2 regions of the Streptomyces sp. Qhu_M48 genome follow, and region 2 is predicted to be linked to the other one. Evidence: riboswitches for the same ligand, from Rfam matches in the RefSeq annotation. Region 2 holds a riboswitch; the other holds the start of a gene.
What was found. A riboswitch is a leader RNA that binds a small molecule or an ion and turns the genes downstream of it on or off. The one in region 2 is predicted to bind S-adenosylmethionine.
Positions count from the first base shown of each region.

Region 1: it holds a riboswitch for S-adenosylmethionine, as region 2 does, so the genes downstream of both, thrC (threonine synthase) here and ACRRSS_RS08080 (aminotransferase class V-fold PLP-dependent enzyme) in region 2, are expected to answer to the same signal.

Region 1 is NZ_CP195432.1:7,462,710-7,470,231, forward strand. It holds gene groL (chaperonin GroEL) at 1-673, opposite strand, end outside; gene ACRRSS_RS33510 (cold-shock protein) at 1,035-1,238, opposite strand; gene ACRRSS_RS33515 (MoaD/ThiS family protein) at 1,665-1,940, opposite strand; gene thrC (threonine synthase) at 1,982-3,292, opposite strand; SAM riboswitch class I at 3,286-3,432, opposite strand; gene ACRRSS_RS33525 (glucosyl-3-phosphoglycerate synthase) at 3,581-4,522, shown strand; gene ACRRSS_RS33530 (hypothetical protein) at 4,561-4,836, shown strand; gene ACRRSS_RS33535 (alpha,alpha-trehalose-phosphate synthase (UDP-forming)) at 4,927-6,285, shown strand; gene ACRRSS_RS33540 (winged helix-turn-helix transcriptional regulator) at 6,282-6,635, opposite strand; gene ACRRSS_RS33545 (NAD(P)-dependent oxidoreductase) at 6,733-7,522, shown strand, end outside.
Region 2 is NZ_CP195432.1:1,720,907-1,728,428, reverse strand. It holds gene ACRRSS_RS08095 (hypothetical protein) at 1-151, opposite strand, end outside; gene ACRRSS_RS08090 (rhomboid family intramembrane serine protease) at 310-1,044, shown strand; gene ACRRSS_RS08085 (Lrp/AsnC family transcriptional regulator) at 1,041-1,322, shown strand; gene ACRRSS_RS08080 (aminotransferase class V-fold PLP-dependent enzyme) at 1,394-2,872, opposite strand; SAM riboswitch class IV at 3,090-3,206, opposite strand; gene trpD (anthranilate phosphoribosyltransferase) at 3,296-4,360, opposite strand; gene qcrB (cytochrome bc1 complex cytochrome b subunit) at 4,497-6,119, opposite strand; gene qcrA (cytochrome bc1 complex Rieske iron-sulfur subunit) at 6,116-7,168, opposite strand; gene qcrC (cytochrome bc1 complex diheme cytochrome c subunit) at 7,165-7,522, opposite strand, start outside.

The DNA of each region.
Region 1 (7,522 bases), 5.7 Mb from region 2:
TCTTGGAGTTGACGATCAGGAGGTACGGGTCGTCGAGCGACGCCTCCATACGCTCCATGTCGGTGGCGAAGTACGCCGAGATGTAGCCCTTGTCGAAGCGCATGCCCTCGGTGAGCTCAAGCTCCAGACCGAAGGTCTGGGACTCCTCGACGGTGATGACGCCTTCCTTGCCGACCTTGTCCATCGCCTCGGCGATGAGCTCGCCGATCTGGGTGTCGGCGGCGGAGATGGAGGCCGTGGAAGCGATCTGCTCCTTGGTCTCGACATCCTTCGCCTGCTCGAGCAGGGCGCCCGAGACGGCCTCGACGGCCTTCTCGATACCACGCTTGAGGGCCATCGGGTTGGCACCGGCGGCCACGTTGCGCAGGCCCTCGCGGACGAGCGCCTGGGCGAGAACGGTGGCGGTGGTCGTACCGTCGCCGGCGACGTCGTCCGTCTTCTTGGCGACTTCCTTGACCAGCTCGGCGCCGATCTTCTCGTACGGGTCCTCGAGCTCGATCTCCTTGGCGATGGAAACACCATCGTTGGTGATCGTGGGGGCACCCCACTTCTTCTCGAGGACGACGTTGCGACCCTTGGGGCCGAGGGTGACCTTGACGGCGTCAGCGAGCTGGTTCATGCCGCGCTCGAGACCGCGCCGGGCCTCCTCGTCGAACGCGATGATCTTGGCCATGTGAAGTGGTCCTCCCGGACATGGGGTGGATAACGCTCCAGGACCGCGCCGACGCCCGCGACGGACGGCCTCCGCGTGTTCCGTGTGGTTCCTTGCCCCACCCGGCCGGCGGCCTCGTCTGCCCGATCCTCGTAGCACTCTCACCTTCCGAGTGCTAACGCCAATGATTAGCACTCGCCCTAGGAGAGTGCAAGCGACTCTCACGTTTCGGGAGGTGGCGGCGGGGGCGCCCGGGAGCGGCTCGGGGGCTGTCGTGGCCGGTCAGAGCCGGTTCGGGCGCGGGGAACGCGTGAGGGGTCCACATCCCCTCAGGGATGTGGACCCCTCGACGGCGTTGCGTCGGTGGCCGATCGTGCCGCGCTCAGACGGCGAGCTTGACCATGTCCGCCTGCGGACCCTTCTGGCCCTGCGAGATCTCGAACTCGACTCGCTGTCCCTCTTCGAGGCTGCGGTAACCATCCATCTGGATCGCGCTGTAGTGGACGAAAACATCCGCACCACCGTCGACCGCGATGAAGCCGTAGCCCTTCTCCGCGTTGAACCACTTGACGGTGCCCTGAGCCATGCCTAACTCCCCTATTACTGGCCCTTGCGCGGGACCCGCACTTCGCGGACCCGGGTCAGACCCTCGCCGGAACGCGTCGACCGCGGCTGAATGTATCTGCCCAACTGCCCTCTGCAACAGGTCATTCGCGCGAGAATTCTGGGCGCCACGGAAAGGCGAATTGGGGAGAATCCCCTGAATTCCTGGGCAAGTCGGGCCCGGCAAAGCGTGCAGAAGGTACACAACGCGCACACACTTTGGCTGCTTCTAGTCGCGCAGGGACGCATTCTCATATGCGTCCGGCATGAGCAGCGGAGGGGACTTCCCAACTCTACCGCGCTCAACCATACAGAATTGCCCCTTCCGCTTATTGGCGCGGAAGGGGCAATTCAAGAAAGACGGGACAGCGGACGCGGCGCGGCACCGGGCCGGTACCGCGCCCGGGGATCAGCCTCCGGCGACGGCCGGGATGATCGAGACGCCGGCGCCGGCCGGGGTGGCCGTCTCCAGACCCTGCTCGAAGCGCACGTCGTCGTCGTTCACGTAGACGTTGACGAAACGGCGCAGCTTGCCCTGGTCGTCCAGGACGCGGGCGGCGATGCCCGTGTGGTTCTTCTCCAGGTCCGCGATGACCTCGGCGAGGGTCGCGCCCTCGGCCTCGACCTCGGACCGTCCCCCCGTGTAGGTGCGGAGGATGGTGGGGATGCGGACGTTCACGGCCATGTCTTCGAAACCTTTCAGTGGGCCAGGAAGTGCGGGCGGGCTCAGACGGCCAGGCCGGCGTCGCGGAACGCGTCCAGGCTCGGGCGGATGGTGACGGTCGCCTGAGAGGTGTCGGCCACCGCGTCCAGGGTCTTGAGCCCGTCGCCGGTGTTGAGCACGACGGTGGTGAGGTTCGGGTCGATCAGCCCGGCCTCGACCAGCTTCCTCGTGACGCCGACGGTCACGCCGCCCGCGGTCTCGGCGAAGATGCCCTCGGTCTGCGCGAGGAGCTTGATCGCGTCCACGACCTGCTCGTCGTTCACGTCCTCCACGGCGCCGCCGGTGCGGCGGGCGATGTCGAGGACGTACGGGCCGTCGGCCGGGTTGCCGATCGCGAGCGACTTGGCGATCGTGTTCGGCTTCTGGGGCCGTACGACGTCGTGCCCGGCCTTGAAGGCCACCGACACCGGGGAGCAGCCCTCCGCCTGGGCGCCGAAGATCTTGTACGGCCTGTCCTCGACGAGGCCCAGCTTGATGAGCTCCTGGAGCCCCTTGTCGATCTTGGTGAGCTGGGAGCCGGAGGCGATCGGGATGACGAGCTGGTCGGGGATGACCCAGCCGAGCTGCTCGCAGATCTCGTACGCCAGCGTCTTGGAGCCCTCGCCGTAGTACGGGCGGAGGTTGACGTTGACGAAGCCCCAGCCCTCGCCGAGCGGGTCGCCGATGAGCTCGGAGCAGAAGCGGTTGACGTCGTCGTAGTTGCCCTCGATGGCGACGAGGTCACCGCCGTAGACGCCGGCCATGACGACCTTGCCCTGCTCCAGGTCGTGCGGGATGAACACGCAGGAGCGGAAGCCGGCGCGGGCGGCGGCGGCGCCGACGGCGCCGGCCAGGTTGCCGGTGGAGGAGCAGGAGAGCGTGGTGAAGCCGAAGGCGCGGGCGGCCTCGATGGCCTGGGCGACGACCCGGTCCTTGAAGGAGTGGGTCGGGTTGCCGGAGTCGTCCTTGACGAAGAGCTTGCCGGGGGCGACGCCGATCTCGCGGGCGAGGTTGTCGGCCTGGACGAGCTTGGTCCAGCCCGGGTTCAGGTTCGGCTTGTCGGCGACGTCGGCCGGGACGGGCAGCAGGGGGGCGTAGCGCCAGATGTTGGCGGGGCCGGCCTCGATCTGCTTGCGCAGCGCCTCGGGGTCACCGGTGGGGAGGTCGTACGCGACTTCGAGAGGTCCGAAACAGAGTTCGCAGGCGAAGATCGGGCCGAGGGCGAACACTTCACCGCATTCGCGACAGGAAAGCCCCGAAGCGGGACCGAGGTCGACGGTGGTGGCAGAGGCGGCAGTCTGTACAGCCATGGAGGCGAGGCCCTTTCTCCTCATCTTTCCCATGACGAATTTTTCGCCATGAGACGGATTTGGCACCTTCCCTAGCCGGGGGCCTCGATGGAGTACGAGACAAACCGACTGGAGGGTTGCCGGGGCTTCAACGGGCCGTTTCCCTCTGCCCCTCTGGATGAGCGGTATTCGATTGTGAAGCGCGGTGGACTTCGTTCCTGCGCTCCGACGCGGGCGGCACCCCGACGTGCATCGGGCATCCGCGTTGTTCAAGACTGTAACCGAAGGCCCGGACGCTTGGACCGGCCGTCCGAACCGCGAGATGGAGATCACGTGCTGGAAGAGGTGGAGCGCTGGCTGGACCGGCGGTCCTGGTCCGTGGCGGACCGGCCGCTGGAGCGGATCCTCGCCGCCAAGCGGAACACGAGGGTCAGCGTCGTCCTGCCCGCGCTGAACGAGGAGGCGACGGTCGGGGACATCGTGACCGTGATCCGGCGCGAGCTGATGTCGGAGGCGGTGCCGCTCGTCGACGAACTGGTGGTGATCGACTCGGGCTCCACCGACCGTACGGCGGAGGTGGCGGCGGCGGCCGGGGCGCGGGTGGTCGCGCGGGACGCGATACTCCCCCGGATACCGGCCGTGCCGGGCAAGGGCGAGGTCCTGTGGCGGTCGCTGATGGTGACGAGCGGGGACGTCGTCTGCTTCGTGGACGCGGATCTGCGGGACTTCTCCGCGGACTTCGTGACGGGGGTCGTGGGCCCGCTGCTCACCGACCCGGAGGTCGACCTCGTGAAGGCGATGTACGACCGCCCCTTCGGCGACACCCCTGGTCAGGGTGGTCGGGTGACCGAGCTGGTGGCACGGCCGCTGCTGAATCTGCACTGGCCGCAGCTGGCCGGTTTCGTGCAGCCGCTCGGCGGCGAGTACGCGGCGCGGCGCTCGCTGCTCGAACGGCTGCCGTTCCCGGTCGGTTACGGAGTGGAGCTGGGGCTGCTCGTGGACGCCCTGCACACGGTGGGCCTCGACGGGCTCGCGCAGGTGGACGTGGGGGTGCGCAAGCACCGGCACCAGGACGGCCAGGCGCTCGGCCGGATGGCGGCGGCGATCTACCGGACGGCGCAGCTGCGGCTCTCGCGCGGCCATCTGGTGCGGCCTCGGCTGACCCAGTTCGAGCGGGGCGAGAAGGGCTTCGAGCCGCGGACGTACGCGGTGGACACGGAGGAGCGGCCGCCGATGGCCGAAATCGTGGAGTACGCGCGCCGCCGCGTGGCGTAACGCCAGAAAATAGACCGATCTACGTACATTCACATGTCATGCGCTTCGGACTCCATCACTTGGGCAGGGTGCTCGCGGTCGTCGCACTGACGGTGGGCGCGCTCGCGGTCACCACGGCGGGCCGGGCGGCGGACGCGCCCCCGGCACCCGCCGGAGTCTCCAGTCACCACGCCGGCTCCCCGGGAGGCGGAGGCTCGCTCGCGGGGGCGGGCGGACACGGCGAGCGGCTGTGGCTGCTCGGCGCACTCGGCCTCGCGCTCGCGGCGACGGGCCTGGTGGCGAGGGCGGCGATGCGCGGCCGGCGCGAGAACTGACCTCCGCGTCCCGGCTCACCCTCCGTGGCCGGATCCACCCGTCTCGTATACGTACGTTTGAGCGTTTACGGGACGGGCTAGGTTCGCCCCATGGCTTCTGTTCTTGTGGCATCCAATCGAGGCCCCGTCTCGTACGTGCTCGGCGAGGACGGTGCGCTCGACGCCCGCAGGGGCGGCGGCGGCCTGGTCTCCGGGCTGAGCGCCGTCTCCTCGCAGGACAGCCTGTGGGTGTGCGCGGCCCTCGGCGAGGGCGACCGGGAGGCCGTCCGGCGCGGGATCGCGGAGCCGGGCGTCCGCATGCTGCCCATCGACCCGCAGGTGTACGCCGACGCGTACAACGGCATCGCGAACTCGGCGCTGTGGTTCCTCCACCACCACCTGTACGACATCCCGCGCGAGCCCGTCTTCGACGCGGAGTTCCGCCGCCTCTGGACCTCGTACCGGGCGTACAACCACGAGTTCGCCGCCACCCTGGCCGCCGAGGCGGACCAGGGCGCGGCGGTCCTGGTGCAGGACTACCACCTGGCCCTCGTCCCCGGTCAGCTGCGCGAACTCCGCCCGGACCTGCGGATCGCCCACTTCACGCACACTCCGTGGGCGTCCCCCGAGTACCTGCGGATGCTGCCCGACGACATCCGCGAGGAGCTGCTGTGGGGCATGCTCGGCGCGGACGAGCTGGGGTTCCACACCCGGGCCTGGGCCGACGCCTTCCTGGGCTGCGCGGGCGACGGGCGCGACGGCACCCGCGTCACCGTCCACCCCCTGGGCGTCGACGGCGAGGACCTGCGGGCCCTCGCGCACCGGCCCGAGGTGGACCGGAGGCTCGCCCTGCTCCGGGAGGAGGTCGGGGACCGCAGGACCATCGTCCGGGTCGACCGCACCGAACTGTCGAAGAACATCCTGCGCGGCCTCCTCGCCTTCCGCGAGCTGCTCACCGTCCACCCCGAGTGGCGCGACCGGGTCGTCCACCTGGCCTCCGCCTACCCCTCGCGGCAGGACCTGGAGGTCTACCGCGCCTACACGGCCTCGGTGGCCGCGCTCGCGGAGGAGATCAACGCCGAGTTCGGAACGGCCGCCTGGACACCGGTCCAGGTCTCCGTGAAGGACGACTTCACCCGCTCCCTGGCCGCGTACCGCCTCGCGGACGTCGCCCTGGTCAACCCGGTGCGCGACGGCATGAACCTGGTCGCCAAGGAGATACCGGTGGTCTCGGAGGCGGGCTGCGCGCTCGTCCTCTCGACGGGCGCGGGCGCCTACGAGGAGCTGAAGGACGACGCGCTCACGGTCAACCCCTTCGACGTGTCGGAGACCGCCGAGGCGCTCCACACCGCCCTCTCCATGCCCCCGTCGGAACGCGCCGACCGCTCCAAGCGTCTGGCCGCCGCCGCGACGGCCCTGCCCCCGCAGCGCTGGTTCCTCGACCAGCTGGAGTCGCTGCGGAACGGCTAGGCGGCCGGCGGCGCGGACGCCGCCCGTTCGCGCCCCCACGCCGCCAGGGGATCGAGCGCGTCGTTGAGACGGACGCCGTCCTCGGTCAGGGAGTACTCGACGCGGGGCGGCGTCTCGTCGTACGAGACACGGCGCACGATGCCGTCCGCCTCCAGCTCCCGCAGGTGCGAGGCGAGCACCTTCTCGGTGACCCCCGGGACGAGCCTCCGCAGCTCCCCGAAGCGGCGGTGCGGCTGCTCGTGGAGCGCCCACAGGATGAGCACCTTCCACTTGCCGCCGATGACCTCGAGCGCGGTGTCGATCCCGCAGACGTGCCCGTCCGGCTCGCCGGGCCGGTTCAGCGTCGCCATGCCCCCACCCTTCCGACCTGCTGGCTTCCCCCGGGGTAACCACCCACTCCGAAGTGCGTACTTGATCACCTCCGGGCCTCGAACCAGCCTAGTGGGCATGACAGAGACCCACGGGGACAAGAGCCCCGTCACCCTTCTCGGCCTCGGCGCCATGGGCACCGCGCTCGCCCGCACCTGGCTCGCCGCCGGCCATCCGCTCACCGTCTGGAACCGCACCCCGGGCCGCGCGGCACCGCTCGCCGCCGACGGCGCGAAGGTCGCCGGCAGCGCCGCCGAGGCCGTCGCGGCGAGCCCGCTCGTCGTGGTCTGCCTGCTCGACGACGCCTCCGTCGAGGAGACGCTGGGCGGCGTCGACCTGACCGGCAGGGACCTGGTGAACGTGGTCACCGGCACCCCCGCCCAGGCCCGTGCCCGCGCCGCGTGGGCCGAGCGGCGCGGCGCCCGCTACCTGGACGGCGGCATCATGGCCGTCCCGCCGATGATCGGGGTCCCGGAGGCCGGCGGCTACGTCTTCTACAGCGGCTCGCGGGAGCTGTTCGAGGAGCACCGGGAGACCCTGGCCGTCCCGGCGGGCACCACGTACGTCGGCGAGGACGCGGGCTTCGCGGCCCTGCACGACGTGGCCCTGCTCAGCGCCATGTACGGGCTGTTCGCCGGGGTGACCCACGCCTTCGCCCTGATCCGCCGCGAGGACGTCGACCCGGCAGCGTTCGCCCCGCTGCTCACCGGCTGGCTCACGGCGATGGCCCCGGCGGCCCACACCACCGCCCGGCAGCTCACCAGCGGCGACTACACGACGGACGTGGTCTCGAACCTGGCGATGCAGGTGGCCGGCACCCCCACCTTCCTGGCCACCGCGGAGGAACAGGGCGTCAGCCCGGAGCTGA
Region 2 (7,522 bases):
CCTGCCGCTCCTCGACCGTCGGGTCTCCCGCGAGGTCCAGATGGACGTACTCGACGACCTTGGAGGATCGCGTCACGTCGAAACGGGTCAGGTTGCCGCAGAGAGTGCAGCGCCAGCGGGTCTCGTCGGTCGGCAGGGGAACCGTCGTCATCGTGCCGTCCTTCTTCCTGTTGCGTGGTACCAGGTGCGGGAGCCGCGGTGCGCCGTCGAACTGCGGTTGTACTGACCGTTACCCTACGGCCTCGCCGGTACCCGGGAGCACGGCGAGGCACTCTGTCCACTTCGGCCCCGGTACGCCATGATCTGTCCATGATCGACTGGCGAGGTGCGGCCCTCGGAGCCGTGCGGGGCACCCGTAGCGGACCCACGGTGACGTACGGACTGATCGCCGCCTGCTGCCTGCTCTTCGCGATCAGTCCGGTCTCCGGCCTCAACCCGGCACACGGCACCGGGGACGAGCTCCTCGCGGCGCAGGGCGTGTACTTCCGCCGCTGGGGCGTGGTCCCCGCCGAGCTGATGAGCGGCGAGCCCCGCGCCCTGCTCACCCCGCTCAGCGCGCTCTTCGTCCACGGCAGCTGGCTCCACCTGCTGGGAAACATGCTGTTCCTGTACGTCTTCGGGGCGATGGCCGAGGAGCGCATGGGTCCGGTCGCGTTCGCCCTCTTCTACCTGGGCACCGGATACCTCGCGCTGCTCGGGTACGCGGCGGCGCACGCCAACAGCGAGCAGACCCTGGTCGGGGCGTCGGGGGCGATCTCCGGGGTGCTCGGGGCCTTTCTCTTCCTCTTCCCGCGCTCCCGCGTCACCAGTCTCTTCCCCTTCCTCTTCTTCCTGCCGCTGCGCTTCCCCGCCTGGATCGTGCTGGTCTTCTGGTTCGTCCTCCAGTGGCTGGCCGCCCGGGCGGCCGGGGCCGGTCCCGGCGTGGCCTATCTGGCCCACGTGGTGGGCTTCTCCGTCGGCTTCCTCTACGCCTGGGGGCGCTACCGGGGTGGGGATAGAGTGAAAGCCCAAGCCGCGGCGACCGAGGGAGAAAGCCAGCCGTGATCACCGCGATCGTGCTCATCAAGACCAGCGTGGACCGCATCCCCGAGATCGCCGAGTCGATCGCCTCGCTCGACAGCGTCAGCGAGGTCTTCTCGGTGACCGGCACCTACGACCTCATCGCCATGGTCCGCGTGCCCCGTCACGACGACCTGGCGGACGTGATCCCCGGCAGCATCAGCAAGATCCCGGGCGTCGAGGCCACGGACACGCACGTCGCCTTCCGCACGTACTCCCAGCACGATCTGGAGGCGGCCTTCGCCATCGGTCTGGAGTCCTGAGACCGCCCGCGCGGACACGGTGAAGGGGGCCTCCCGATCGGGAGGCCCCCTTCACCCGTACGAGTGAGTGCTCAGCCGCGGTCGGGGACGCAGCGGCCGTCCTCCGTGCGGTACTTCCACTGCGCGCCGTCCCGGACGAGCTCCTTCACGGCAACGACGAACCGCTCCACGTGCTCGTCGGGCGTACCGGCGCCGAAGCTCACCCGGATGGCGTTGAGCGATCTCCCCCAGCCTTCGGCCGGGGGAACCCCCACCTCGCTTCGCTCCCCCGGGGCCGCCTCGGGGGCGCCGCACTCACCCGGGTCCTGCGGGTCGCTGCCCAGCAGCGTGCGGACCAGCGGGTGGGCGCAGAAGAGACCGTCGCGGACGCCGATGCCGTACTCGGCGGAGAGCGCGGCGGCGAAGTGGGAGCTGTTCCAGCCCTCCACGACGAAGGAGATGACGCCGACCCGGGGGGCGTCGTCGCCGAACAGCGACAGCACCTTGACCTCGGGCACCTCGGCGAGGCCGGCGCGCACGGTGGCGATCAGGTGCCGCTCGCGGGCGACCAGCTGGTCGAAGCCGGCCTCGGTGAGCGCCTTGCAGGCGGAGGCGATGGAGTACACGCCGATGACGTTCGGGGAGCCGGCCTCGTGCCGGGCCGCGGTGGTGTGCCACTCCACGTCCACACCACCGTCGGCCCGACGCGCCACCTTGCGGGAGGCGCCGCCGCCCGCGAGGTAGGGCTCGGCGTCCTGGAGCCAGTCGGAGCGGCCCGCGAGGACGCCGGAGCCGAAGGGGGCGTACAGCTTGTGGCCGGAGAAGGCGATCCAGTCCACGTCGAGCTCCTGGACGGAGACCGGGTGGTGGGGCGCGAGTTGGGCGGCGTCGAGCACGATCCGGGCGCCGTGGGCGTGCGCGGCGGCGGCGAGCTCCTTCACCGGCCACAGCTCACCGGTGACGTTGGAGGCGCCGGTGACGCAGACGAGGGCGGGGCCGTAGGGGTCCCGGTCGGCGAGGGCGCGCTCCAGGGTCGCGACGGCCTGCTCCGGGGTGCGGGGCGCGTTGAGGTAGGTGACGCGGGCGTCGCGCCAGGGCAGCAGCGAGGCGTGGTGCTCGGTCTCGAAGACGAAGACCTCGCAGCCGTCCGGGACGGCCCGGGCGAGCAGGTTCAGCGAGTCGGTGGTGGAGCGGGTGAAGACGACCTGGTCGTCGGGGCGGCAGTCGAGGAACTCGGCGACGGTGACGCGGCTGTTCTCGAAGAGGTCGGTGGAGAGCTGGGAGAGGTATCCGGCGCCGCGGTGGACGCTGCCGTAGTAGGGGGCGTACGCGGCGACGTCGTCCCACACCCGCTGCAGGGCAGGTGCGCTGGCCGCGTAGTCGAGCGCCGCGTAGGTCACCTCGCCGCCGGTGACGAGCGGCACGGTGACGTCCCGGCCGAGGACGGGCAGCGGGGCGGCGCAGCAGGGGTCGGCGGACTCGGCGGTCGCGCACTCGGCGGTCACGGTCTCGACGACGGTGGCGGTGTCGACGGTGGCGACGACGGTGGCGGCGTTCGGGCATGCGGACATGGCGGTATCTCCCGGCGGGCGGTGCGGAATGGCTTCGGTGACCCCGTACGCGGCCGGACTCGGCGGGGTACGGGTGATACCTCGGAAGGCACGGGGGCGCGCGAAGGTACGCGGAAGTGACCCTGATCCGAGGGTGAAGGTGGGGCGGATTCGCCCTATCGCATTCGCTTGCTCACGGAAAAACTCCTCGAGAGACCAGGACCCCTGGTGTTCGAGGGGTCCGCGCTTGCCGTAGACCTCTCTGCCTACGGCCTGGTCATCACCCGGGGCACCCCGCCACGGACGGAGGGTTGCCGGACAGCAAGCCGGGGCCAAAACGCTGTCACTCGTGACCTGTAGAGAATCCTGCCACATGATCGCCGAAGCGCAAGACCCCGGTCCGCATACTGGACCGGGGTCGCACGGGCGTCTCGTGCCGGAGGGTTACGCGTTGCTGACGCTGATCCAGCGGTCCAGGGCCCGGCGGGCCTCGCCGGAGTCGATCGCCTCCGCGGCCTTCTCGATGCCGGCGCGGATCTGCTCCACCAGGGTGCCCTCCCCCGGCGCGAGCGCGGTCAGCGCCGCCGCCGAGTTGAGCAGCACCGCGTCCCGTACCGGACCGGTCTCCCCCGCGAGCAGCCGCCGGGCCACGTCGGCGTTGTACGAGGCGTCCGCGCCGCGCAGGGCCTCCACCGGCACGAGGTCGATGCCGACGTCCCGGGGGTCGAAGGCCTCCTCACGCACCGAGCCGTCGCGGACCACCCAGACCCGCGAGGTGGCGGTGGTGGTCAGCTCGTCGAGGCCGTCGTCGCCGCGGAAGACGAGCGCGGAGGAGCCGCGCTCGGCGAGCACCCCGGCCATGATCGGGGCCATCCGGGCGTCGGCGACGCCGGTGGCCTGGGCCCGGACCCGGGCCGGGTTGGTGAGCGGGCCGAGGAAGTTGAAGGTGGTCCGGATGCCGAGCTCCTTGCGGGCCGCGGCGACGTGCCGCAGCGCCGGGTGGAACTTCACCGCGAAGCAGAAGGTGATCCCGGCCTCCTCGGCGACCTCGGCGACCCGCCGGGGAGTCAGCTCCAGGTTGACGCCGAGCTTCTCCAGGACGTCGGAGGCGCCGGAGGCGGAGGACGCGGCCCGGTTGCCGTGCTTGACGACCTTGGCGCCCGTGCCGGCGACGACGATCGCGGACATCGTGGAGATGTTGACGGTCCTGGCGCCGTCGCCGCCGGTGCCGACGATGTCGACGGTGGCGCCGGGCACCTCGATCGTGTTGGCGTGCTCGTACATGGTGCGGACGAGTCCGGTGATCTCGTCGACGGTCTCGCCCTTGGCGCGCAGGGCGACCGCGAAGCCGGCGATCTGGGCGTCGGTGGCCTCGCCGCGCAGGATGCGGTCCATCGCCCAGGCGGTGTCCTCGGCGCTCTGGTCGCGGCCGGTCAGCAGACCTTCCAGGACGACGGGCCAGGAGCGGCCCGCCGACGTAGGTCCTCCAGCGGGGGTCACAGCGCTCATGGCAGCTCCATAGTCAATTGCGCACGCAATAGGTTATGAGCCAGCCTATCGACCCCCGGGGACGGCAAAGAGCCCCGTCCATCGAATGGACGGGGCTCTCGCCGTGGCGACTCGTTCAGGTCAGGAGTTCAGGTGATCAGTGGTGGCCGTGGCCGCTCTGGATCTCCTTGTACTCCTCGACCGTGGGCTTGGCGACCTGGTTGTCGTCGCCGTAGTAGCCCTTGTTGAGCTTGACCCGGAGCTTCTCCATGCGCCCGATCTTCCGCTCCACGCCGTTCTCGTCGACGGCCGGCGGGAGGGCCGCCGCCTCGTACTGCTCGTGCGCGGTGAGGCGGTGCAGCTCGCCCTGGCTCAGCGGCTCGTGGATCTCGACGAACTCACCGTGCGGCAGGCGCTTGATGATGCCGGACTCGCGTCCGTGCAGCACCTTGTCCTTGTCGCGGCGCTGGAGGCCGAGGCAGATCCGCTTGGTGACGATGAACGCGATGACCGGTCCGGCGAAGAAGAAGATCCGGACGAACCAGGTGATCGAGTTGAGCGACAGGTGGAAGTGGGTCGCCCAGAGGTCGTTTCCACCACCCACGAGCATGATCATGTACGCGGTGATCCAGGCGACACCGAAGCCGGTGCGCGTCGGAGCGTTGCGCGGGCGCTGCGCGATGTGGTGCTCGCGCTTGTCGCCCGTGATCCACGACTCGATGAACGGGTAGACCGCGATCGCCGCGAGGACCGCCGGGAAGATCGCCAGCGGGATCATCACACCGAGGACCAGCGTGTGGCCCCAGAGGTTGATCTCCCAGCCCGGCATCACTCGGATCAGACCCTCGGCGAAGCCCATGTACCAGTCGGGCTGGGCGCCGGTGGACACCTGGTCCGGGCGGTACGGGCCGAGGGCCCAGATCGGGTTGATCGAGGCGATCGCCGAGATGACCGCGATGACGCCGAAGACCAGGAAGAAGAAGCCTCCGGCCTTGGCCATGTAGACCGGCAGCAGCGGCATGCCCACGACGTTCTTGTTCGTGCGGCCGGGGCCGGCGAACTGCGTGTGCTTGTGGAAGAACACCAGGATGAGGTGGGCCACCACGAGGCCGAGCATGATGCCGGGCAGCAGCAGGACGTGGGCCGAGTAGAACCGGGCCACGAAGTCGCCGCCGGGGAACTCCCCGCCGAACAGGAACATCGACAGGTACGTGCCGATGACCGGCACGGACAGGATCGCGCCCTGCATGAAGCGGACACCGGTGCCGGAGAGCAGGTCGTCCGGGAGCGAGTAGCCGGTGAAACCGGTGAACATGCCCAGGAAGAACAGCAGGAAGCCGAACAGCCAGTTGATCTCACGCGGCTTGCGGAACGCGCCCGTGAAGAACACGCGCATCATGTGCACGAACATGCCGGCGAGGAAGATCAGCGCCGCCCAGTGGTGGATCTGCCGGATGAGCAGACCACCGCGGACCTCGAACGAGATGTGCATCGTCGAGTTGAACGCCTCGGACATCAGCTGTCCCTGGAGCGGGACGTACGGTCCGACGTACTCCACCTCGTTCATCGACGGGTGGAAGAACATCGTCAGATAGACGCCCGTCAGGATGATGATGAGGAAGCTGTAGAGGCAGATCTCGCCCAGCATGAAGGACCAGTGGTCCGGGAAGATCTTCCGCATGTTGGCCTTGGCCAGCGTGTAGATCCCCAGGCGACCGTCGGCCCAGTCTGCGACCCGCTCACCGGCGGGTGCTTTCTTCGTATCGGTCACGGTGCTCATCCGCGCTCCCAGAAGGAAGGACCGACGGGCTCGTCGAAGTCGCCGAGCGCCTCCAGGAAGCCCTTGTCGTTCACGCCGATCCGCAGCTGCGGGAGGGCGTGACCGGCCGGGCCGAAGATGACGCGGGCGCCGTCGGAGAGGTCGAAGGTGGACTGGTGGCACGGGCAGAGGACGTGGTGCGTCTGCTGCTCGTACAGGGAGATCGGGCAGCCCACGTGGGTGCAGATCTTCGAGAAGGCGACGATTCCCTCGTGCGACCACTCGAGCTCGCGCTTGTCCTTGATGTCCTCCGGCTGGATCCGGACGATCATCAGGGCGGCCTTGGCGATCTCGGTCTGGAAGTGGTGGTCGTGCTCCGAGAGGCCCTCGGGCATCGCGAAGGTCAGCGAACCGACCGCGACGTCCTCGGGACGCAGCGGCTCGTGCGTGTTCATGTTGATGAGCTGAAGACCCTTGGCCCACATGGTGGTCCGGAGCTTCTTCTCGGGCAGCGGGCCCATGTCACGCAGCAGGACGATGCCGGAGAGCGGTACGAGCGACAGCGCGCCGAACATCGTGTTGCGGATGAGCTTGCGGCGGCCCATGCCCGACTCGGCGGCACCGGCCGCGAAGTCCGACATGACCTTCGCCTTGGTCTCCGCGTCGGCCTGGATCGGGTGGCGCTCGTCCGCGATCTCGACGTCGGACATCAGGGTGCGGGCCCAGTGGACCGCGCCCGCGCCGATGAAGAAGAGGGCGAGGCCGAGGGTCCAGCCGAGCGCGAAGTTGAGCGCGGACACCCGGCCGAAGGGCCAGATGTACACGATCTTGTCGACCGGGAAGATCACGTACGAGGCGATGAAGCCGACGGTGGCCAGCATCGACAGCGTGAACATGAAGGCGACCGCGCGCTCGGACCGACGGGCAGCACGCTCGTCGATGTCCTGGATGCGGGGCTTGTGGGGCGGGAGGCCCGGGTCGGCGAACGGGTCGTCGGCGACCTTCACCGCGCCGTGCGCGGTGTCCTGCCCTGCCGGCAGGGTCTCTTCTGGAATCTCTTGGCTACTCATGACTTCTTGGCCTTAGCGGTGTGGGCCGCGACCCAGATGGCAACTGCGATCAGCCCGCCCAGACCGAAGATCCAGGCGAACAGGCCCTCGCTGACGGGGCCGAGGCCACCGAGCGAGAGACCGCCCGGGTTGTCGGCCTTCTCGCCGTTGACGGCCTGGACGTACGCGATGATGTCCTTCTTCTCCTTCTCCGGCATGGTCGTGTCCGGGAAGGAGGGCATGTTCTGCGGGCCGGTCTGCATGGCCTCGTAGAGGTGCTTCGGGCTCACGCCTTCGAGGCTCGGGGCGTACTTGCCGTAGGTCAGCGCGCCACCCTCACCGGTGAAGTTGTGGCACTGGGCACAGTTGGTGCGG